Regions from separate parts of the Hoeflea prorocentri genome, predicted to be linked through region 1. Evidence: predicted binding sites of a transcription regulator. Region 1 holds the regulator's gene; the other holds the start of a gene.

Evidence for each region. Region 1 encodes PhoB, which activates phosphate uptake and scavenging genes when phosphate is short. Its sites were predicted from a motif close to TGTCATNNANCTGTCAT; they were not measured.
Region 2: phnC (phosphonate ABC transporter ATP-binding protein) is a predicted target of PhoB. The motif match lies at 7,084-7,100, and genes of this name have one in related genera.

What each region holds. Positions count from the first base shown of each region.
Region 1 is NZ_JAPJZI010000001.1:3,728,561-3,740,737, forward strand. Features, by position in the region: gene OQ273_RS17445 (adenylate/guanylate cyclase domain-containing protein) at 1-929, opposite strand, end outside; gene OQ273_RS17450 (helix-turn-helix domain-containing protein) at 1,462-2,298, opposite strand; gene OQ273_RS17455 (alpha/beta hydrolase) at 2,386-3,459, shown strand; gene OQ273_RS17460 (helix-turn-helix transcriptional regulator) at 3,448-3,957, opposite strand; gene OQ273_RS17465 (PepSY domain-containing protein) at 4,048-4,326, opposite strand; gene OQ273_RS17470 (dihydrolipoyl dehydrogenase family protein) at 4,599-5,945, shown strand; gene OQ273_RS17475 (hypothetical protein) at 6,043-6,306, shown strand; gene OQ273_RS17480 (LysR family transcriptional regulator) at 6,312-6,899, opposite strand; gene OQ273_RS17485 (RidA family protein) at 7,051-7,434, shown strand; gene OQ273_RS17490 (L-2-amino-thiazoline-4-carboxylic acid hydrolase) at 7,431-7,928, shown strand; gene OQ273_RS17495 (winged helix-turn-helix transcriptional regulator) at 7,912-8,403, opposite strand; gene OQ273_RS17500 (VOC family protein) at 8,490-8,861, shown strand; gene phoB (phosphate regulon transcriptional regulator PhoB) at 8,907-9,590, opposite strand; gene phoU (phosphate signaling complex protein PhoU) at 9,635-10,372, opposite strand; gene pstB (phosphate ABC transporter ATP-binding protein PstB) at 10,395-11,213, opposite strand; gene pstA (phosphate ABC transporter permease PstA) at 11,301-12,177, opposite strand, start outside.
Region 2 is NZ_JAPJZI010000001.1:3,149,143-3,161,319, reverse strand. Features, by position in the region: gene OQ273_RS14785 (NAD(P)/FAD-dependent oxidoreductase) at 1-883, shown strand, start outside; gene phnF (phosphonate metabolism transcriptional regulator PhnF) at 884-1,633, opposite strand; gene phnG (phosphonate C-P lyase system protein PhnG) at 1,810-2,226, shown strand; gene phnH (phosphonate C-P lyase system protein PhnH) at 2,226-2,846, shown strand; gene OQ273_RS14765 (carbon-phosphorus lyase complex subunit) at 2,854-3,960, shown strand; gene OQ273_RS14760 (alpha-D-ribose 1-methylphosphonate 5-phosphate C-P-lyase PhnJ) at 3,969-4,850, shown strand; gene phnK (phosphonate C-P lyase system protein PhnK) at 4,843-5,619, shown strand; gene phnL (phosphonate C-P lyase system protein PhnL) at 5,629-6,336, shown strand; gene OQ273_RS14745 (DapH/DapD/GlmU-related protein) at 6,333-6,950, shown strand; gene phnC (phosphonate ABC transporter ATP-binding protein) at 7,157-7,978, shown strand; gene phnD (phosphonate ABC transporter substrate-binding protein) at 8,071-8,979, shown strand; gene phnE (phosphonate ABC transporter, permease protein PhnE) at 9,049-10,017, shown strand; gene phnE (phosphonate ABC transporter, permease protein PhnE) at 10,021-11,601, shown strand; gene OQ273_RS14720 (DUF1045 domain-containing protein) at 11,701-12,177, shown strand, end outside.

The DNA of each region.
Region 1 (12,177 bases):
TCCGCGGTGATCAGCATGTCGAGGGCGAGCCTTGCTATCGCATCGGCATGGTCCTCCCTTTCGACGGGCAAGCCGGCGACCACCATATAGGCGTCACCAATGGTCTTGATCTTTTCAAGGCCGCGCGCGTCGACCAGATCGTCGAAGCGGCAGAAAATGCTGTTGAGCATCGTCACCAGCGCTTCCGGCGAGGAGCGGCCGGCAAGCTCGGAAAAGCCGACAATATCGGCGAAGAGGATCGTCGCGTTGCCGTGGCTGTCGGCAATGACCCTGGTTTCACGTTTCAGCCGCTCGGCGACGGAAGGCGGCATGATGTTGTGCAAGAGCGCCTCGGACTTCCGGTATTCCGCCGCAAGCGCCGCTTCCGCCCGGTCCACGGCGTGGCGGTAGGTGAGCACCACCATCAAAAGCAAGCCGGCGGTGGCCGTGCCGTTGACGACGGCGAAAATCAGGTTCCATGCGGGCGGCAGAGGGGCGATGGGCGGCAGCGTCAATCCGATCACCAGCGCGGCGACGAAGACCGCTGCGTTGACACCCATGAGCACCCACTGCATGCGCCGGCTCACCCATTCGCTCAAGGGGCAATAGAGCATGCCGACAAGCGCAAAGAGGAAGAAACCAGGCTTTAAGCCCACATAGAGGGTGATGAGGATGACGCCGACAATGTTCTGACCGTTCACCAGATGAAAGCCCGTGCCAGCCCGCCCGCTGACCAGGCAGAAAAAACAGACAAATGTGAGGAGCGATCCGAGGGCCGCGAAAGCAGCAAGGACGTTCTGGCCGAGCTGCAGGAAAATGAAGGCCGTAACGCCTTGGACGACGATCCAGGCGCTGTAGCCGATTTTCGCGGCGAAAAAAATGCGGGCCTCGCCGGTGGGCAAACCCTCCGGCACATGGGCATACCAGGCAAGGACCCGATCGAGAACCATCAAAACCGCTCTCCCATCAGCCGATAGCACCAGAAGGCTTCATTGTCAGGTTTTCTAAAAACCGCACTAACACAAATCCGTCTCCTTCAGATAATACGAGTGATGTGATGTCCGACAACTTGCAAAAGCGAAACAGAAAGACGGGTTTCGCTCTATCACTTGTTGCGATCTGGCCAGTTACACTTCTTATATGTGGCTCGCTAGTCGCGTTTGTACTTGTCCTGCTTGCGGTGGAGGCTCCACTGAACGAGCAGCAAGCGATTGATCGGAGCGTTGAGAAGATAAAGTCTGACTACAGGCAAAATTGCGATTTCGATGTCAAGGTTAAGGTTGCTGACACACACAAAATGGAAGGCAATTCCTACGATATCTTGCATAGAGTAGAATCGGATGATTACGGGCCCTACTCAATAAGGGCATTTGTTTATCCAGATGTTTACTTCCTCTTTTTCAGAACAAGAAACGTCGATTTGCTCGGCGGAATCCACGATTGCAATAAGAACCAGAAGTAACCCGCGTTGGTCATCGCTCGTCAAAACCGCTCACCCATCAGCCGGTAGCACCAGAAGGCCTCTTCCGTTTCGATCAGGCGATTGAGGCGGGCGGGGGAAAAGCCGGTGGCGCGCTTGAGGGCGCGGCCCATATGGGACTGGTCGGCGAAATCGGCGTCTAGGGCCATTTCGGCGAGCGGCGCGGCAGGGGCCTGAACGCTGAGGCGGTGGAGGTCTTCGATCCTCGCGTAGAAATCGAGCGATTGGCGCGATTGCCCGGTCCAGCGGCGCACATGCCGTTCGAGCGTGCGGGCGCTCTTTGCCGGTGCGGCAAGGGCGATGCGGGTGAGGACATGGCGGGACCAGTCGGCAAGGCGGTGGGAGCCCGGCCAGTCGGCGAGATGTCCGGTCTTGCGGGCGCTCGCCCATATCGGGGCAAGTTTTTGGCAGAACGTGTCCCACCGGCTTTCGATGTCATCCGCATCGCTCAAAAGCGCCAGCAGGTCTTTCAGTCCGTCCGGCAAGGCCTTACTCCCCGGCGCGCCGCCAAGGCTTACCCAGGCATCGGGATAAAAGCCGATGGTAAGCGCCGCCACCGGGCCGGGGCTCCAGCTCAAGATGGGCGTCGCCTGCGGCGGGGTGACGGAGACGGCAGGCATGGGCGGCGTGGCGCGCAAGGTCTCCAGATCGCAGATACCTTCGGCCATATGCAGCGTGCCGGAGAGCACACAGGTCACCGCCGGCAGAGGCGAAGCCGGGAAATAGTTCATCCGGTCTTGCTCGCTCAGCTCCGCCCCGCGCGTGTCGCGCAAAATGGCGGCGGCCATGCAGCTTGCAAGGTACGGCGGCGGCAGGTGAAGGCTGGATTTCGGTTGCATGATCGGGCTCTGTCTGTCGCGATCATTCTATAGGACGGGACGCGCCTGTGCGAAACCCTGACCAACGAAACCAACAGGATGACCTCGATGGCACAGGTGAAATTTTCCGGCCCCCTCCCCTTGAGCCTCGCAAGCTTCATGACCCTCAACCGGATCGCGATTGGCGTCATGGCCCGCCATCTGATCGGCCGCAGAATAGCGCCCGACTGGGACTGGCAGACGGAAATCGGCATCCGTTTCTGGCGGCACCAGTTCACGAAGGCGATGAACCACAAGGATATCGGACAAGGCCGGGCGATCTATGACAGCCTGCAGACCGAGACGGACGACATTTATCCGGTCCAGACAAGGGATTGCGATAGGCCGAAGGGACGCTGGTTTTATCCCGACGGGATCACGAGCGATGCCGTCCTGCTTTACCTTCATGGCGGCGGTTACACGTTCAACGGGCCGAACAGCGATCGCTTCGCGGCGATGCTTGCCCATCATGCCGGGGCGCGTCTGTTCATGCCGCTCTACCGGCTGACGCCGGACCATCCCCACCCGGCGCAGGCTGAAGACGCGCTGGCGGCCTGGCGGTTTGTCGGCAAGCACGCGCCCGCCGAAAAGACGGTGGTGATCGGCGACAGCGCCGGCGGCCATATGGCGTTGACGCTGCTGCAAAGTCTCAAACAGGAACGTCTCGCGCAGCCGGCGCTTTGCATCGCGCTTTGCCCGTGGACCGATATCGGCGCGCGTGGCCGGAGCCTGACAGACAACAACCGGTACGATCTCGTCCAGGGCTGGATGGCGCTGCGCTTCGGCGAATGGCTGGACCCTGAAGGCCGTTATGGCCGTGAGGCCCTTTCGCCGATCAGCCATGACTACGCCGGGCTCGCGCCGATCTACATGCAGGCGGGCGGGCGCGAAATGCTGCGCGACATGATCATCGACTTCGCCGAGGTTCAGGCCGGGAACGGCGCGGATATCATGCTCGATATCTGGGATGACATGCCGCATGATTTCCAGGCCTATGGCAGCACCAAGGCTTCATCGGCCAAGGCGCTGGCGCGCATTCGCGACGCGGTTCATGGTCATGTCGACGGCGGCAAGCTGCTTGCAACGCTGCCCGAGATCACCCGCACGGCACATGGGTGTTTTGATCGCGGTTCAGGCCTTTGACGTGGCAGAGGCAATCAGTGCATCGTCCATCAGGTCTTCGACGAAATGCGACAGAAGCTGCAACCGGCCGGTGACACCGGCTTTGCGGTAAACGGACGCGTTCTGCGCCTTGATCGTCCCCTCCTTGGTCTCGCGCAGCCGGGCGATTTCGGAGATCGAATAGCCTTTGATACCGAGAAGCGCGACGGATTGCTCCGCCTCGGTCAAACCCCAGGCGTCGAATTCCCTTTGCAGCATGTCGGCAAATGCGCCGGAGGCGACGTCGATCTGGCGGCGCATCCGCTCCTCGCGGCGGAAAAGCTGGCGCAGTTCCCAGCCGGTGAACGCCGTGCCGAGGACAAGGCAGATCGTAACGCCCGTCTCCAGCACATCGCTTTCATTGCCGGGTGATTCCGGTACGCCGAGGACATCCAGAAGTATGTCACCGGCAAAGAAGAATGTGCACACGACCTGAAGCGTAAACAGGCTCCATAGGAACATGGGGCGGGAATTGTGCATCGAGTTTCCTTCAATCGGGGCGTTCGCGGGCACCGATAATATCGGGGGCGGACGCCCGCGAACAGTGGCGATCAATCAGTCATCGCCACTTTAGTCATCGTCCTCATCGTCGTCTTCGGCCTCGATCTCCAGAACGGCGCCGGTGGCGCGCGACAGCTCAATCTCCATCTCGGCGCCCTTGTAAAACGCTTCCACCTCGATCTCGTCATCTTCGAACACGATCTTCTCAACGGTGTATCCGGCGCTTTCCAGCCTGGCGCGGATCTCCGTCTCGGAGGTGCCGATGACATCGCCTTGCGCGACTGCTGCGTAGGCAGTGGCGCCCGTAAGGGCGAGCGCGGATGCGAGGAGAAGTGTTGCGGTTTTCATCAAATCGGTCCTTTCGGTTTCAGGAGCTGCACCAGGGCGGTGCAATGCCCGGAAACTGAGGGGCCGGCGGCACAAAAACCATGCGCCTTCGGATTAAACCGGGCGCTATTGGACCAAGGATTATGGCCGGGTTAGGCAAGGATTATGCGGCGCGAAGGCCTATCCTGCGCCGGCCTGGACGATAACTCAGACGTGATCCCGTTCGCCTTGTGACCAGGATTTCCACACATATCTACCTATCAATAGATAGTTTTGCGCGAGAGAGAAAGACAATGAACAGTAAATTCGACATCGTCATCATAGGCGGCGGAAATGCCGGGTTCGGCGTTTCCGCAGTGGTGAGTGAAGCGGGAAAGTCCATAGCCTTTATTGAAGAACGGGACTTCGGCGGCACATGCCCGAACCGCGGCTGCACGCCGAAAAAAGTGCTCGTCGCCGCCGCCCATTCGCTGCACGAGATCGAGTTGGCTCATACACATGGCATTGATGTCGGTAAACCAAAGCTGAACTGGGAAAAGCTGATCGACCGCAAGGACGATATGATCGGCTTTATTCCGGATGCGATGAAGGGTGTTGCGGAAAAGCGGGGAAGCGTCTTTCGGGGCCACGCCAGATTTACCGGGCCGAATACCGTAGAGGTTGACGGCACATTGATCGAAGGCGAAAACATCGTGATCGCAACGGGCTCGAAACCGCGACCGCTCAATATTCCCGGCGCCGGATTGATGATCACGTCCGACGAGGTGCTTTCGGAAAAACAGCAACCGGACGAGGTGGTCTTTGTCGGCGGCGGCGTCATCGCCATGGAGTTCAGCCATGTCTATGCAAGGGCCGGTACAAAAGTGACCATCCTTGAAGCCATGCCGCAATTGCTGCCGCGCATGGATGAAGACGCGGTTGCCGCCATCCGGGCGGAAACCGAGCGCCTCGGCGTGACCATCAAGACTGATGTCAACGTCAGGGAAATCAGCACCTCCGGCGGACGGCTGAAAGTTGCCTACTCACATGACGGCGGTGACCATCAGGTCATTGCCGACCGTGTGGTGAATGGCGCTGGGCGCGTTGCTAATGTCGACACGCTCAACCTTGACGCTGCCAATATCAGCCATGACGGCGTCCGCATCGAGGTCGATGAGCATCTGCGTTCGGTTTCAAATCCGTCCGTCTGGGTCGCCGGCGATGCGCTGGTCAACTCGGCGCAGCTCTCGCCGCTGGCGACCTATGAAGGCCGGCTTGTCGCCCACAATATCATTCACGGTCCGGAAAAGACGCCGGACTATGAAGCCACGCCAAGCGCGGTCTACACCGTTCCGGCGTTGAGCACGGTTGGTCTGACGGAGAAACAGGCCACTGAAATGGGGCTGGATGTCGCCGTCACGACCAACGACATGACCGGATGGTTTTCCGGCAAGAGCTATAGCGAGACCGTCGCGTGGTCGAAGGTCCTGGTGGACAGGAAAACCGACCGTGTCGTTAGCGCTCATCTGGTTGGCCATCACGGGGAAGACCTTATTCACCTGTTCTCGCTGGCCATGAAACATGCAATCCCGGCGTCCGATCTGAAGGACACGCCAATGGCCTTCCCGACCTTTGCCTCGGACGTAAAAAACCTGTTCTGACAAATGCCTTGCAATCGACCGGTCAGGAATAGCAATTTTATCCCAAATCGCTATCCTGCCGGCGATTGCAGAGCAGGAACGGCTAAAGGCAGAAGACATGTCCCGGACGGAACTCCTTACATCGCTCGATTTTCTGAAGCAGGGCGGCTTCAAGCCCGGCCCGCAAATGGATCAGGCGCATCAAATCTGTCAGAGCCATGAAGGCTCGCCTCTTTATGACTGGATCCATGCCCTGGTTCACCGGATCGAGGGCGACGATGCCAATGCCGCCTACTGGTATCGCCGGGCCGGCCAGACACGGCATGCCGGGTCGGTCGAGGAAGAATGGCAGGTAATCCGAACGGCGGTTGAAGCGAGCTAGACGGTCTAGGGCGCCACCTGCCGGGTCAGGTCGTCAATAATCGCCTGTGACTGCGCGCAATTGGCAAGGCCCGGCTTGCAGACAAAATGCAGTTCGCCAGGACCGGACGAAGCCGGAATAACAACCAGCGTCAGATCTCCATAGGGGCCGCCGCGCGCTCTGATGAGGCAATCAACCGCGTTCGTGCGCACCAGTTCGATGTCGCTGGTTTCGATACAATCGCGCACATGGCGGCGAAGGTCTTCGCTGTGTTGCGGCCAATTTCCCGGCAGCATCGTTCTGACCTTCGGACATATGCCAACGGAAAACTTCCTGCTGTTGATGCGCGGGGCGATGGCTTCGGTGGCTTCCGTCAAATCATCAAACGCCTTGGAGATCGCAGGCAGATAGGCCTCGCCCTCTTCAGTCAAAAGCAGGCCATGCGGCAAGCGTCGAAACAGCGCCACGCCGAGGGACGCCTCCAGCTTCTTGACCTGCTGGCTTATAGCGCCGGCGGTGACGCCGAGTTCGCTTGCTGCGGTCGTAAAGCTCAAATGTCTGGCGGCCGCTTCGAAGGCGCGCAGCGTGTTGAGTGATGGAAGCCTGTAAGTCATCAAATTTCTCCTCACTTCAAAGTGACACAAAGAACGGCATTTGAAGACTCAGCATTTCTATGCCTCCACCGGAGGTTTTCTGCGTTGAGATTACCGTCCCCACCAGTAGCTTCGTTTGCGCACAATGAATTCCGTCAACGAGGACCCATCCATGAAAATGGAACACATCACATCCGCAAAAGCTCACGATCTGAAAAGCCGATATGCCCAGTGTGTCGCCGTTTCCGGTCATTCACGAACCATCTATGTGAGCGGGCAAATCCCGGTGCGGCCCGACGGAACGGTGCCGGAGACCTTCAAGGAGCAGGCCGAGCAGGCCTGGGCGAATGTCGAGGCACAGCTCAAGGCGGCCGGCCTCGGATTGGAAAACATCGTCCGCCACACGACCTATCTGTCGGACCGCAAATACAGGGCCGAAAACAGCCTCGTGCGCAAAGCGGTGCTCGGCGGGCATGAGCCGGCCTTGACGGTGATCATTGCCGGGATTTTTGACGAAGCCTGGCTGCTGGAAATCGAAGCGGTGGCCGCCGGATGAGTAAGAGTTGCACCAACGCGCTTCATGCCAGCGCGGTGAAAGATCGTGGCAGGATTTACCTCGCCGTATTTCGCGAACTGTCGCACCGTTGCGGCGAGGCAGAGGCCATCAGCGTTTTGCAAAGCGCCAGCCGGGCGCACGGGCTGGAGGTCGGGGCGTCGCTGGCGCATCTCGCGCCTCGGGATTTTAGGGGCATGCTCAACACGTATTTTCTCGGCCCCGACAGCGCGACCTATTCGCCTCAGGTCAATGAAATCAGCGACACATGCCTTGATGTCCAGTTCATGACCTGCCCGCTCAAGGACGGGTGGCTGGAGATGGGGTGCAGCGATGAAGAGGTGTGTACGCTCCTGAAATGCGCGACGGCATTTGACGATGCTGTCTGGGAAGCGGCGGGGTTCGACTATGAGCTTGAATCCTGGGCACCCGGCAAGCCCGGCTGCTGCCGCACGCGATTGAGGGAAAGGCCCGCACAGGTCACAGAAGACCGCTGATCGCGTTGCTGATTGCAATGCCCTCATTCGCGGCCTGATAGATCGGCCGCGGCGGGTGCGATGCGATGTCGATCTCGCGGTGCAGCCAATGCCGCGCCTCCAGTTTTTGAAGCGATTGGGAAAGCGCCCGGTCGGTTATGGGGGACAGGTCGCTCTTGATGTCGACGAAACGGCGGGGCCGACCGCTGACGGCAAGGACGGGAAGCGTCCATGTACGGCGAAGCAGGGACTGTCCGGATTCATCCGGCAAAGCCCCGGCGATCATATCTGCCATCTTCGCAAACCTCATTCCTTCCTCGGTCAACCTGAATTCCGGTCTCAGCGGGTGGCCATGTCCGGGATTGCGCTCCAGAATCCCGAGTTCAACTAGATGCGCCAGGCTGCTTGCAAAGGCTGTGCGGCTTGCACCGGACGCCACAAGAAGCGGCGCCTGACGCCCCGGCACACCGTCATGCATCGCTTTGAGGATGCTCAAAGACCATGACCGGGATGTAATATTGACAAGTCGACCAATGTCCATAAAGTATAGTATATATAATTTTAGTTGAACTGGAAACTGCAATGGCTGTCGTAAAACTGAATAACGAAATCACCTTTGCGCTGTCGGTCCGCGACCGGCATGCGAGCGCGAAATGGTATGAGGACATGCTTGGATTTGAGCTGGTACATCACATCGACGAGGCCGGGTGGAGCGAAGTCAAGACAATGACGGAAGGCGTTACGCTGGGATTGGGCGAGCAGACGGAACCGGTTCCCGGAAATGCCGTTCCGGTCTTCGGCATCGACGACATCACAACAGCGCGCAATGCGCTGGAGGCTGCTGGCGTCAAATTCGACGGACCAACCGATACGGTCGAAGGCATGGTCAGCACCGCGACCTTCTACGACCCAGACGGCAATGCCTTCATGTTGGCACAGGACCTGACGCGGTAGCGGACCGGAATCGGCCGTCGCCAAGAGGTCGGTGACAGGTCCTGCTCACGTTTCCAGTGAATAGCCCGCACCGCGGACCGTGCGAATAACGTCGCGCATATTGGCAAGGTTGAGGGCCTTGCGCAGGCGACCGACATGGACGTCGACGGTGCGTTCATCCACATAGATATCGTGGCCCCAGACGCCGTCGAGAAGCTGCGAGCGGGAGAAGACACGCGTCGGCGAGGTCATGAAGAACTCCAGCAGGCGGAATTCGGTCGGACCGAGCTTGATCTCGCGGCCGCGTCGGTAGACGCGATGGGTCTCGCGGTCGAGTTCGATATCGCCGGCCTTCAAAACCGTCGAGATCGTCTCCGGCTTGACCCGGCGTAAAAGGGCGCGCACGCGGGCCATGAGTTCGGGCGTTGAGAACGGCTTGACGACATAATCGTCCGCGCCGGTGGCAAGGCCCCTCACCCGTTCGCTTTCCTCGCCGCGCGCGGTCAGGAGAATGATCGGCAGGCGCTCGGTTTCCGGCCGGACACGTAAACGACGACACAGTTCGATACCTGAGAGGCCGGGCAGCATCCAGTCAAGGATCAGAAGATCGGGAACCCGCTCCTGCAGTTTGATCTCCGCCTCGTCACCGCGCAGGACGGTATCGACCTCGTAGCCTTCGGCTTCCAGATTGTAACGCAGCAGGACGCTCAGCGCCTCTTCGTCTTCAACGACGGTGATTTGCGGTGCAATGCCCATGTCTTGTCTCCGGCGGCAGGGCCTGATGGCCCGCCAGCCTACTCTTCCTCGGCGCCCACAGACGTGGTTTCATCGTCCTTGGGCCGCTCGTTCGACAGTTGCGAGCCGGTGCTGATGTAGTAGACCGTCTCGGCAATATTGGTGGCGTGGTCGCCGATCCGCTCGATGTTCTTTGCGCAAAACAGGAGATGCGTACAGGCGGTTATGTTGCGCGGATCTTCCATCATATAGGTGAGCAGCTCACGGAAAAGGGACGTATATATTGCGTCGATCTCGTCGTCGCGCTGACGAATGGAACTGGCGAGTTCCGGCGAGCGGGACGAATAGGCGTCGAGCACTTCTTTCAGCTGCGTTAGAGCCAGCTCGGCAAGGTGATCGAGGCCGCGCACCAGCTTCTTCGGCTGCGCCATGCCATGGACGGCGAGCACACGTTTGGCGATGTTCTTTGCCATGTCGCCGACCCGTTCCAGATCGGCGGCAATGCGGATCGACCCTATAATGTCGCGCAGATCCGCCGCCATGGGCTGACGCTTGGCGATGATCAAAACCGCTTTCTCGCCGATCTGTCGCTCGGCATCGTCAAGAACCAGATCGTCGGAAATGACCTTTTGCGAGAGCGCGGCATCGCCATTGACGAGCGCGGCGACGGATTCCTCAAGCATACGCTCGGCAATCCCGCCCATCTCTGCGATGCGGCGCACGAGAAACTGCAGATCCTCGTCATAGGCCGAGACCGTGTGAGCGGCGAGCTGATTACTGGAATTGTTTTCGTTCATGATCGTTCCTGTCCGCTCAAGATCAGCCGAAGCGGCCGGTGATGTAGTCCTGGGTACGCTGATCGTCGGGGTTGGTGAACATCTTGTCCGTGTCGCCGACCTCGACCAGCTTGCCCAGATGGAACATGGCGGTGCGCTGCGAGACGCGCGCGGCCTGCTGCATGGAGTGGGTCACAATGACAATTGTGTAGTTCTGGCGTATCTCGTCGATCAGCTCCTCGACCTTGGCCGTGGCGATCGGATCGAGCGCCGAACAGGGCTCGTCCATCAATATCACTTCCGGGTTGACGGCAATGGCGCGGGCGATGCAGAGACGCTGCTGCTGACCGCCGGAAAGGCCGGTTCCCGGTTCGTTGAGCCTGTCCTTGACCTCGTCGAATAGGCCGGCTCTTTGCAGGCTGGTTTCGACAATCTCGTCAAACCCTGCCTTGCTGTTGGCCATGCCGTGAATACGCGGGCCGTAAGCGATATTCTCATAAATCGATTTCGGAAACGGGTTGGGTTTTTGAAAGACCATGCCGACGCTGGCACGCAGCTCCACCACATCAACGGCCGGATGATAGATATCCGCGCCATCCAATGTGATGCTTCCCTTGACCTCGCAGCCGTCAATCGTGTCGTTCATCCGGTTCAGACAGCGCAGGAAGGTGGACTTGCCGCAGCCAGACGGACCGATGAGGGCCGTGACCTGATTTTTCCTGACATCGAGGTCCACATCAAAGAGCGCCTGGGAACCGCTGTAAAAGACGCTCACCATGCGGCCCTGCATCTTTATGGGCGGCTGCGGTTCGGTTTTTGCACCAACCGCCTCTTCTACTGCTGCTTCCGACATCATATTCATCCTTCAAAACCCCACTGTATCGGCTTTTTGCCCGTCAGGGGCGGCACATGCAACTGCGCCACGCCAACAAATCGTCAGATGACACTCCTACCAGCGGCGCTCGAACCGCCTGCGCAGTATAATGGCCGTGATGTTCATCACGGCGAGGAACAGGAGCAGAATGATGATCGCTCCCGATGTCCTTTCGACAAAGGCCCGCTCGGCCTCATTGGCCCACATGAAGATCTGAACCGGCAATGCCGTGGCCGGATCCATGGGACTGGCTGGATAGCCGACAACAAAGGCAACCATGCCGATAAGCAGCAACGGCGCCGTTTCGCCAAGCGCCTGCGCAAGGCCGATAATCGTACCGGTCAGGATGCCCGGCGCGGCAAGTGGCAGGACATGATGGAAGACTGTCTGCGTCTTGGAGGCGCCGACACCCAGCGCTGCGGAGCGAATGGACGGCGGGACCGCCTTGAGTGCCGCCCGTGTCGCAATGATGATGGTCGGCAGCGTCATCAGCGTCAGGACCAGTCCACCGACCAGCGAAGCGGAGCGCGGCAGGCCGGCAAAATTGATGAACACGGCAAGGCCGAGCAGGCCGAAGACGATTGACGGCACGGCCGCCAGATTGTTGATGTTTACCTCGATGAGGTCCGACCAGCGGTTCTTGGGCGCAAATTCTTCAAGATAGATTGATGCGGCAACCCCGATCGGCAAAGCCAGCACCAACACAATCAGCATCATATAAAGCGATCCGATGATCGCAACGCCGACACCTGCCGTCTCCGGACGGCTTGATGCGCCATTGACGAAGAGGCCAGTATTGAAGCGCTCTTTCATGGCGCCGTCTTGGACCAGCGTGTTCATCCAGCCGACCTGCCGGTCGTTCACCTTGCGGCGTTTTTCATCGACGCTGAGGTCAATCTGTCCCTTGAGAGCGGAATCGACATCGCCGGAAGCCAGCACCCAGACGGGAACC
Region 2 (12,177 bases), 580 kb from region 1:
AACCGGTCTCGGCTGCGGCTATCGCCGCTGCGGCCGCATCATTCCTCTGATCAAACCGCATCACCGGGACCTGGCGGTGGAACGGATCGAGGCGGCGGAAAATGTCTGGGACAGCGCGCAAACAGGCTATGCATGGGCGGTCAGCGACAGTCCTGAGGAGGCGGGCTGGCCGGATGCAGCCAGCGGGCCGAACGGCTTCGTCCACGAGACGCTTTCGGCGCGCGTCAGCCCGCGCAACTATATGGCGGCTTTGAAAGCCAGCCTTGATAGCAAGGCACGAATAGTGGAGAGCGACGGCCTCCTGTCCTTCGAGGATCGTTCCGCCCGTGTGACGACGGCGTCCGGCACGCCCATCGATGCGGGCCACATCGTTCTGGCTGCGGGACATGAGACATTCGAACTTCTCGGCCGACTGACGGGCCGGCCGCCAGCGGACTACGGCAAACCGGTCAAGGGCCAGACCGCACTGCTTGACGCCGATATTGATGCCGATCTGCCGTTGGTCTTTTCCGACGGGACTTATGTCGTGCCGCATGCAGCCGGAACGGTCGCCGTCGGGAGCACCAGCGAGACCGATTTCGAGGACGGTCATGGCACTGATGAAAAGCTCGACGACGTGATCGCCAAGGCGAGCCGTCTTTGTCCGGCGCTTGAAGGGGCAAGGGTCCTTGAACGTTGGGCAGGGCTCCGTCCCAAGGCTGTGCGCCGCGACCCGATGATCGGCGTTGTGCCCGGATGTAAACGTACCACGGTTGCGACCGGCGGCTTCAAGATCACATTCGGCATTGCCCACAAAATGGCGGCTTGTGCACTGGATTTCGCGCTCGACGATCAATGTCCTTCTTTGCCGGAAAGCTTCACCATTGATGCGCATCTGCGCTGATCAGGGCAGGGCGGTTCCGGCCTGATGATCGATATCCAGTTCGATCCGGTCCGCAGCAAAAAAAGTGTGGGAATACTCAAGCCGCCGTCCGGCCACTTCGGCGTTCACGGCTTCGGTCCGCAGGGTGATGGCACCAGGTGACAGTTTCAGATCGTCAAGCGTCGCAGGATCCGCATGGTGAGCGGATATGCGAGTTGATATGCGCACATAATCCTCAATGTCGTATGAGTTCAGGACGGCAGTGATTGATTTTCGGCTTTCGTAGCGATTGGCGAAGTCCGGGAACCTTTCCGCATCGAACCAGCTGATGCCGCGCGAAACCGGTACGCCGTCCGCCGACGAAACGCGTTCAAGCCTCAGCACCGGCGCGCCCGGTTCAAGTTCGAGGGCTCGTGAAACATGGCCCGTTGCCGCCTCGGTGACATGTGATTTGAGAAATCCGCCGCGTGATTTGATCTGGCCGGCAAGACCGGCGGAAAAGCGTGTGCGCCGGCCAATCGGATATTGCAGCTTTGTGTGGCGGGCAATGAAGGTTCCGCGGCCCTGTTCGACCCTCAGCACGCCCTCACGCGCAAGAGAGGCAATAGCGCTGCGCACCGTGTGGCGGTTGACCTCGAAACGTCTCGCCAGTGCCAGTTCGCCCGGCAGTGCGCCGCTCTCATCAAACTCGCCATTGCTTATGGCAATACGGATCTGGTCGGCGATCTGCCGCCACAGCGAAATCCCGCTGCGCCGTTCCACGAATTCCATCGGTTTTCAGATTCCCTGTCACACAGCAGTCATTATTGCGCTATAGAGATAATGATTAGATGTCTAATTGTCTAGATAAATAGACAAATCGGGAGAAAATCGTGACAAAAGCGACAGATCCTTCATCGGTAAATGCAGGGGCTTCAGAAGCGCAGCAATCGGCGCGCAAGCAAGCCATGGCTGTTCTGGCCCGTGCGACGCGGGAAGAATTGGTGGATGCCTGGAATAAGTGGCCGCAAAGGCCGGACTTCGATGCCGTGCGCGGACCCGAGACGGGTCTGGTCATGCTGCGCGGGCGCATCGGCGGCGGTGGCGCGCCATTCAATTTCGGTGAGGCGACCGTCACACGCGCGACCATGCGGCTTTCAACCGGCCGTATTGGCCATGCCTACGCATTTGGAACCGATAAGGAAAAAGTCCGGCACGCCGCCTTGTTTGATGCGCTGTGGCAGGACGAAACATTCCGGCAAAGGGTTGAAAGCGATGTCATCCATCCGGTTCGCGATCGCCTCGACGCTGAAGACAAGCGCAATCAGGAGGAAACCGCCGCAACACGGGTCGATTTCTTCACCATGGTCAGGGGAGAGGATTGATGACTGTTCTGCAGGCAAACGATCCGTCCGCGATCCAGGGCGGCTTCGCCAACCCGGTCTTCGATGCACAGGCGGTTTTCAGGCAGGTGATGGAAGCAATCGCCCGCCCGGGCAAGATTGCCGCCATTGAAAACCTGACGGAACCGCCAGCGCCACTGACGCCCGTCACCGGAGCAATCGCCGCAACGCTTTTCGATCACGACACCCAAATCTGGCTCGATCCGGTCCTTGCGCGCAGCAGCGACGTTGCAGGATGGCTTGCCTTCAATACAGCTGCACCGATCGTCCGGGAAATGCTGGATGCGGACTTTGCCGTTATCTCCGATTCTGAGGCTTTGCCGTCTCTCGAAAGCTTTTCGCAGGGAACGCAGGAATACCCCGATCGCTCCACAACGCTCATTGTGCAGATCGCTGCTCTGTCAGGCGGTCCCGGCCTGACACTGACAGGGCCGGGCATTCAGGAAATCGCGCACATTGTGCCGCAAGGCCTGCCTGACAGGTTCATGGATCAATGGAGTGCCAACGGGATGCGGTTCCCGCGCGGCGTCGATGTGCTGTTGGCAGCGCCGGAAGGCGTCATTGCCCTGCCGCGAACCGTAAAGATCAAGAGGGGGAGGTGAGCGCGCCATGTATGTAGCCGTTAAAGGCGGTGAGGCCGCCATCGAAAACGCCCACCGGCTCCTCGCAGACCGCCGCCGTGGCGATCGCGCGGTCCCCGCGATGCATATCACGCAGATCGTTGAGCAATTGGGGCTGGCCGTCGACCGGATCATGTCCGAAGGCTCGCTCTACGACCGTGAGCTTGCAGCACTCGCCTTCAAACAGGCGCGCGGCGATGTGATCGAAGCCATCTTCCTGCTGCGCGCCTACCGCACGACCTTGCCCCGCTTCGGCTATAGCGAGCCTGTCGACACCGGCACAATGCTGATCGAGCGGCGTATCTCGGCCACCTACAAGGACCTGCCGGGCGGGCAACTGCTCGGCCCGACCTTCGACTACACGCACCGGCTGCTCGATCCCGACCTGATGCACGAGACAGATGTCGACATGCCTGAGACCCGCGAAAACCAGACGGGGCGCACACCGCGCGTTTCCGAAATCCTCGCCGGCGAAGGGCTGATCGAGGACGATGGCGATCTTCCGCACGATCACGCCACCGGCGATCTGACACGCGAGCCCATGGAGTTTCCCATGACACGCGATGTGCGCCTGCAGGCGCTGTCGCGCGGTGACGAGGGCTTTCTACTGGCGCTCGGATACTCGACGCAGCGTGGTTATGCCCGCAGTCACCCTTTTGCCGGAGAAATCCGCATCGGCGAGGTGGAGGTCGAGATTGATGTTCCGGAACTGGGCTTTGCCGTCAGCCTCGGCACCGTGCGGGTGACCGAATGCCAGATGGTCAACCAGTTTCAGGGCTCAGCCAAACAGCCGCCGCAATTCACCCGTGGTTACGGCCTGGTTTTCGGTCAGAGCGAGCGCAAGGCCATGGCCATGGCGCTTGTCGACCGGGCCTTGCGGGCCGAAGAGCTTGGCGAGGATTTGACCGCGCCGGCACAGGATGAGGAATTTGTCATTTCCCACTCGGACAATGTACAGGCGACCGGCTTTGTCGAGCATCTGAAGCTGCCCCACTATGTCGATTTCCAGGCCGAACTTGATCTGGTGCGCCGCATGCGCGGCGAATACGAGGCCGGGCGCGACAAGTCCGACGAAAAACTGGAGGCCGCCGAATGAACACGCATATGCAGTTGGCCACCTACAATTTCGCCTATCTCGACGAGCAGACGAAACGCATGATCCGGCGCGCCATTTTGAAGGCGATTGCCATTCCCGGTTATCAGGTCCCCTTCGCCAGCCGCGAAATGCCGATGCCCTATGGCTGGGGCACAGGTGGTGTGCAGGTCACGGCGTCGATACTCGGCCCGGACGATACGTTGAAGGTGATCGACCAGGGCGCCGACGACACCACCAATGCCGTATCGATCCGAGCCTTTTTTCAAAAGGTCGCGGATGTCGCTGTCACCACCCAGACCTCGGACGCGACAATTATCCAGACGCGGCACCGCATTCCCGAAGAGACGCTGAAGGAGGGGCAGGTCCTTGTCTATCAGGTGCCTATTCCCGAACCGTTGCGGTTCCTCGAGCCACGCGAGACGGAAACGCGCAAGATGCATGCGCTTGAAGAATACGGGCTCATGCATGTCAAACTCTATGAGGACATCGCCAAGAACGGCCATATCGCCACGACCTATGCCTATCCGGTCAAGGTTGAGGGGCGCTACGTGATGGACCCGTCTCCAACGCCCAAATTCGACAATCCGAAGATGCACCGTTCGCAGGCGCTTCAGCTCTTCGGCGCCGGACGCGAAAAACGCATCTACGCGATCCCGCCCTATACCGATGTTGTCAGCCTCGACTTTGAGGATCATCCCTTCGAGGTGCAGCAGTTCGAGGAGCCCTGTGCTCTTTGCGCTGCAACCGGCGTCTATCTCGATGAGGTTGTCCTCGATGACAAAGGCGGGCGCATGTTCGTCTGCTCCGACACGGACTATTGCGAGATACGGCGCGAAGACGGTCACAAGGGCGCCATGGCGCAGGACAAGGCGGAGTCGGAATATGAGTGACTTGCCCCTGTTGCGCGTCAGCGCGATGACCAAGTTCTATGGCAGCCGCGTCGGCTGCAAGGACGTGTCCTTTGAACTTTGGCCGGGTGAAGTGCTGGCGGTGGTTGGTGAATCCGGCTCCGGCAAGACAACACTCCTGAACGCCATCTCCACGCGATTGCCGCCGACATCGGGAACGGTCGAATACCGCATGCGTGACGGCCAGTTGCGCGACCTCTACCGTATGGGTGAGGCGGAGCGCCGGTTCCTCATGCGCACCGACTGGGGCTTCGTTCATCAGAACCCGGCGGACGGGCTGCGCATGACCGTTTCAGCCGGTGCGAATGTCGGCGAGCGCCTGATGGCCATCGGTGAACGCCATTACGGAAACATCCGCGACACGGCGAGTGAATGGCTTGGCCGCGTGGAGATCGAAACCGACCGCATTGACGATCAGCCGCGAGATTTTTCCGGCGGCATGCGTCAGCGTCTGCAGATCGCCCGCAACCTCGTTACCGGCCCGCGCCTCGTTTTCATGGACGAGCCGACCGGCGGGCTGGACGTTTCCGTCCAGGCGCGTCTGCTTGATCTGGTGCGTGGCCTCGTCAACGATCTCGGCCTTTCGGCCATTGTCGTCACGCATGATCTGGCCGTCGCTCGCCTCCTGTCGCACCGCATGATGGTGATGAAGGGAGGGGTCGTTGTCGAACACGGGCTGACGGACCGCGTGCTCGACGATCCGCGCGAGCCTTATACGCAATTGCTCGTCTCATCGATCCTGCAGGTTTAGGAGCGCGCCATGCCAACGCCACTTGTTGTTTCGGAAGTCTCCAAGAGTTTCACCATGCATCTTCGCGACGGCATTTGCCTGCCGGTTGTCGAAGATGTGAGTTTCGCCGTGGCGGCGGGCGAATGCGTCGTGCTCGGTGGTCCATCCGGAATCGGCAAGAGCTCGATCCTCAAGATGCTCTACGGCAACTACGCAGTCGATCAGGGACAGATCCTGATGACGCATGATGAGGTGACGATCGATATCGCCAGCGCCGATCCGCGCTCTGTGCTTTCCATGCGCCGCGATTTCGTCGGTTATGTCAGCCAGTTCCTGCGCACCGTGCCGCGCGTCTCCGCCATCGATGTGGTGGCCGAACCGCTGCTTGCCCGTGGCGTCGAAGGCGCAGAGGCACGCGAACGTGCGTCGGTTCTGCTTGAGAAGCTCAATCTGCCCGAGCGCCTTTGGACACTGCCGCCTGCGACCTTCTCCGGCGGGGAACAGCAACGCGTCAACATAGCGCGGGGCTTCATCACCGATCATCCGCTGTTGTTGCTGGATGAGCCGACGGCGTCGCTTGATGCGCTCAACCGGGCCGTGGTGGTCGAACTGATCCTTGAGAAAAAAGAGAGGGGCACGGCGCTTCTCGGCATCTTCCACGATCAGGACGTGCGCGAGAAAGTCGCCGACCGCGTTCTGGACGTGTCGCATTTTGCAGCCGGAAAGGATGCCGCATGAGCAAGGGGCTTTCCGAAAAGCCGCTGATCCATGACACGGCGGTGGTGCGCGATTGCATGGTCGGGCGCTACACAGAAATCGATGAGCGTTGCCAACTGGTCGAGTGCGATTTTGGCGACTATTCCTATATGATCCGCGATAGCGAAGCCTGGGCGGCGAAGATCGGCAAATTCGTCAACATCGCAAGCCACGTCCGTATCAACGCGACCAATCATCCGATATGGCGCGCGACGCAACATCATTTCACCTATCGCGCTGGTGATTATTTTGAGGGCGAAAGCCACGAAGAGTCCTTCTTCGACTGGCGCAGGGGCAATGCGATCACCATCGGTCATGATGTGTGGATCGGCCATGGCGCGATCATCCTGCCCGGCGTCTCCGTCGGCAATGGCGCGGTGGTTGGCGCCGGGGCGGTCGTAACGAAAGACGTCGAGCCCTATACGATTGTCGCCGGCGTTCCGGCCAAGCCGATCAGGAGGCGGTTTGCTGAGGAAACCGCTGCCCGCATGGATGCCCTGTCCTGGTGGGATTGGGAGCACGACAGACTGCATCGGGCGCTTGCGGATTTCCGCGCGCTGACCGCTGAACAGTTCTTGGAAACATACGCCGGTTGAATTGTCCTGGCGGATCGAGTTCGAAGCAGCTTGCCGGCTATGACGGCGAGAAAGTCATTTTTTTGCAATGTGTTAGTAGCGCTTCCTCAATCAACAGGTCATAATGTGGATTGTAACATTAGTGACATGATTTTGTAATTTGTCGGTCATGCGCAGGCCCTACCGATAGCCCGGACTTCAGATTTCGGGATCGCATGGAGCCGCCGATGCTAATACTGGAAAATGTGACACGCAGGTTTGGCAGTTTTGCCGCTGTCGAAAATGTATCGGTTCAGATCCCGCAGGGGCAGATGGTCGGTGTCATAGGCCGGTCCGGGGCCGGCAAATCCACGCTCCTTCGCATGCTCAACAGGCTGATCGACCCCAGCGACGGTGTGGTTCGCTTCAATGAGGTGCAGGTATCCTCCCTGAAGGGCGCGGCGCTTAGAAACTGGCAGCGCGACTGCGCGATGATCTTCCAGCAGTTCAACCTTGTTCCACGGCTCAACGTGCTGACGAATGTCATGCTGGGCCGGCTCAATCATCGCTCCACGCTGCTGAACCTTGCCGGTTCCTGGTCGCGCAGCGAGCGGGCGATGGCCATCATGGCTCTCGAAAGGCTTGGCATAGCGCAGACGGCCCTGCAGCGCGCCGGCACGCTATCGGGCGGTCAGCAGCAGCGCGTGGCCATCGCACGGGCGCTGATGCAGAGCCCGAAGATGCTACTGGCGGATGAACCGATCGCCTCGCTCGATCCCCTCAACGCGCAGATTGTCATGGATTCGCTCAAGAGCATCAATCAGGAGGAGGGGATCACTGTCATCACCAACCTCCATACGCTTGATACGGCCAGGACCTATTGCGAGCGCGTCATCGGCATGGCCGGCGGCAAGGTGGTCTTTGACGGACCCGCCGATCAACTGACTGCCGACGCCGTCCGCATGATCTACGGCGCGGAAGGTGAGGATTTGTCGGAAGGAATCACCTCGACGAGCCTTGGCTCGTCTGGCGGCACGGAATCGATCGGCTCCCTCGAACCGGCTGCCTGAGAGCCGGGCGGGAACCGTGATCGTTTTGCCCGCGTGAAGGGCCAATCGCAGCAATTGTTCAGAGTTTGACAGGGACTAGACAGGAGAAACCCATGTTCAAGAAAACGCTACTTGGTGCCGTTGCACTCACAATCATGACGGCCGGAATGGTGCAGGCCGAAGACCTGAAGGTATTCCGTATCGGTATTCTCGGCGGTGAAAACGAAGCCGACCGTCTTCGCAACTTCCAGTGCCTGGTCGATCAGCTTCCGGCTGCGATCGGCGTCGAAAAGGTCTCGCTCTTTCCCGCTGCCGACTATGACGGCGTCGTTCAAGGCCTGCTCGGCGGCACGCTCGACTATGCGGAGCTGGGCGCATCCGGCTACGCCAAGGTCTATCTGTCGGATCCCAAGGCTGTTGAGCCGATCCTGACGACCATCCAGACGGACGGCTCCACCGGCTACTATGCTGTCATGGTCGCCCGCAAGGACTCCGGCATCAAATCGCTTGCCGACATGAAGGGCAAGAAGCTCGGATTTGCCGATCCGGATTCCACCTCGGGTTATCTGGTGCCGAGCGTCTCGCTTCCAGGCGATGTCGGCACGACGATCGAAGAATATTTCGGCGAGACCGGCTTTGGCGGCGGCCATGAGAACCTGGTTCTTGAAGTGGTCAAAGGCAATTTCGATGCCGGCACCACCTGGTCATCGGGCGTCGGCAAATTCGACGACGGCTATACGTCCGGCAATCTGCGCAAGATGGTCGACAAGGGCATCCTCGACATGGGTGAACTTGTTCAGGTCTGGCAGTCGCCGCAGATTCCGAACGGTCCAATTGTTGTTCGTTCGTCTATGGACCCGGACATGAAAGCCAAGTTCAAGGAATTCATGATGGCTCTTCCGCAGAAGGACCCGGCCTGCTTCAGCGCCATTCAGGGCGGTGACTACAAGGGTTTCACCGAGGTCGACGAGAACTTCTACAAAACCATCATCGCCGCGCGTAAGGCGAAGATCGGCAGCTAGATAAGCAAGCGGCGCTACGGTTGCTTCAGACCGTAGCGCCCCTTTACTCGGATATCGGATTTGCCAACCATGAGCACCGCCGTTCCTCCCGTTCAGCTTTCCGCTGAGGGCCGTATTGTCGAACGACACTGGCAGGAAATGCTCTTCAAGCGCCGCCTTTATACCTGGGCGGGCGTGATCGGTCTCGCGGTGGCGCTCGGTGCTTCGTTGTGGTTCGCAAACGAAACCAATGCCGGCAAGTTCTTTGACCGGTTGCCGCACTTCTTCGATTTTATCGGCGATCTCATGCCTCGCGACGGATGGGAAGTCTGGCGCGCCATGTTCGATCTGCCGTCGCCCTATGCGGATGGAAGCCTGAAATATGACTACCCCGACGGCCGTTATTATTTGACCGAGAGTTTCTACATTCCGGAATATGTCTACAAGATGGTGGTGACCATCAACATTGCGCTGATGGCGACACTGATCGGCTTCGCCTTCGGGTTCATACTTTGCTTCCTTGCCGCCTCGAACCTTGTAACGCGCCGCTGGCTGCGTTTTTTCGTCCGCCGCTTCATGGAACTCCTCCGGGCGTTCCCCGAAATTGTCATCGCCGGCTTCTTCCTCGCCATTTTGTCGCTTGGCCCGATACCGGCGATCATCGCGGTGGCGATCCACACGATCGGCGCGCTCGGCAAGATGTTCTTCGAAGTGGTTGAGAATGCCGATATGCGACCTGAGGAGGGCCTGCGGGCATCCGGCGGCAATTGGGTCGAACGTGTCTGGTTCGGCATCGTTCCGCAGGTCATGCCGAATTTTCTGTCCTACAGCCTGCTGCGTTTCGAGATCAATGTGCGTGCCTCGACCATTATCGGCGCGGTCGGCGGCGGCGGCATCGGCGAGACATTGCGCCTGTCGATCAGCCGCGGACACGAGGCCAAGACGCTGGCGATCATTCTGCTGCTCTTCGTCACGATCGTCGCCGTCGACCAGCTTTCCGCCAGTTTGCGCAAGCGCATCGTCGGCAACCAGGCTTTTGAATTCGGAAGGGGAGGCTAAGGGATGAAGACGCCGTCCGCTGACACCATCGATAGCCTTGCCTCCCGTCACGAGGCTGTGTTTCACAGGCCGGTTCTGGAACGCTGGCGGGCACCCATTATCCTGACGGTGGTCGGCGCCTATCTCATATTTGCATGGTCGCTTTTCGGTATCGGAACCGCCTTCAAGAACGGCAATTGGGATATTGCCGGCAATTATCTTGCCGACTGGATCAGCTACGAGGTGCGCCCCGATATCGAATATGATGGCGATTATCTGCAGGTCGAGTTTCCGCGTTTTTCGCCGCTTGGCAGCGATCCGGATCCGGTCTGGTTGCGAAAGACGACCGATAATGTCGAGCGTGAGGTCATTGTCGATACCGGTGGAGGCATCGGTACGGAGACCAGCACACGTTCAAGGGTGAACTCCTTCATGATGCCGGGTGCGCCGGGTACACAGGAGGGCGGTACCGGCGACACCTCGTTGGGCAACAGCTTCATGGCTCCGCAGGCGCAGACCGCCCGACCGGCCGAAGAGATCAATACGTCCGGCAGGACGCAGATGGTGACGCAGACGGTTGTCACACGTGTTGATCTTGAACTCGGACCCGCCAGGATCAACATCGAGCCGGGCCAGGTAAGCGTTGATTACCATGGCGAGACCTTTGTCGTAGATGTTGTTCCCGATACCTCTGTGACCGCTAACGGACCGCTGCCTCAATGGGCGCAGCAAATGCAGGCCGGCGGCGATATCCTGATGAAGTTCGGCTTTGCCGGCACGCTTGAAGTCGAAAATGACGAGGTCAAGGTTCGTCACCGCTTCCTCGGGTGGGAAAATTTCTGGTTCGACACGGCTTCGCCGTTCTGGGGCATGGGGTTTGCCGAGGTGATGAGAACAATTTCGAGCGGCGATCGGATCAAGCCGGAGATGTCAAATCTTGCCCTTGCTTGGGACAACTTTCTTTACAATGCCGAATGGCAGCATGCCGATGTCTGGATCAAGCTGCTCCAGACGATTGTCATGGCATTTGTCGGGACGCTCTTTGCGACGCTGCTCGCTTTCCCCCTGTCATTTGCAGCCGCCCGGAACATCACGCGAAGCTGGATCGCCAACCAGTTCATCAAGCGCCTGTTCGACTTCCTGCGCTGTGTCGATATGCTGATCTGGGCGCTGTTCTTTACCCGCGCCTTCGGGCCGGGGCCGCTTGCCGGCATATCGGCGATCTTCTTCACAGATACCGGAACGCTCGGAAAGCTCTATGCGGAGGCGTTGGAGAATGTTGACGACAAACAGCGCGAAGGCATCCGGTCGGTTGGCGCGTCGCCGGTTCTGGTTCAGCGCTACGGCGTGGTTCCGCAGGTCCTGCCTGTCTTTGCCAGCCAGTCGCTTTATTTCTGGGAATCGAACACCCGCTCGGCCACCATCATCGGTGCCGTCGGCGCCGGCGGGATCGGTCTGAAACTCTGGGAAGCGATGCGCACGAATGCAGACTGGGAAAATGTCGCCTATATGGTTCTGCTAGTCCTGGCGACCGTCTTCATCTTCGACTCTATCTCTAACGCCATTCGCAGCCGCCTGATCGGGCGCGAGCCGAAAGCCGCCTAGGTGCCATGCTCATGATATTGTCGTACAGTTGCTTTATGTCTGATTCAGCGGGCCACCGCCGCCCGCGCTCCGAAAATCCGATAGTCGGGAGATAACGCCATGCGGTATGCAATTTATTTCGCGCCGCCCTCGAGTGATCCTTTGACCCGCGTTGCGACCAATTGGCTGGGGCGCGACGCCTTTACCGATGAGACGGTTGAAGCCCCGGCCATTTCCGGTCTCAACGATGCGGAAATTGCTTTTCACACTGCGTCGCCGCGTCGCTACGGTTTTCACGGGACACTCAAGGCACCATTCAGCTTAGCCTCCGGCATGAGTGAAAACGAGCTTGTGACAGAACTGGCATCGTTTTCCGGATCGGTTCAATCATTTGAGATACCAAAGCTCTCCATTACCCGTATCGGCGCCTTCTTTGCGCTCGTGCCGGACAATCCGGTCGCCGAGCTCGAAGACCTTGCAGCCAGATGCGTGCGTGACTTTGAGGCCTATCGAGCGCCGCTGGACGATGCCGAGATCGAACGCCGCTCGCCTCAACATCTGACTCCGCCGCAACTGGCCAATCTGCAGCGATGGGGC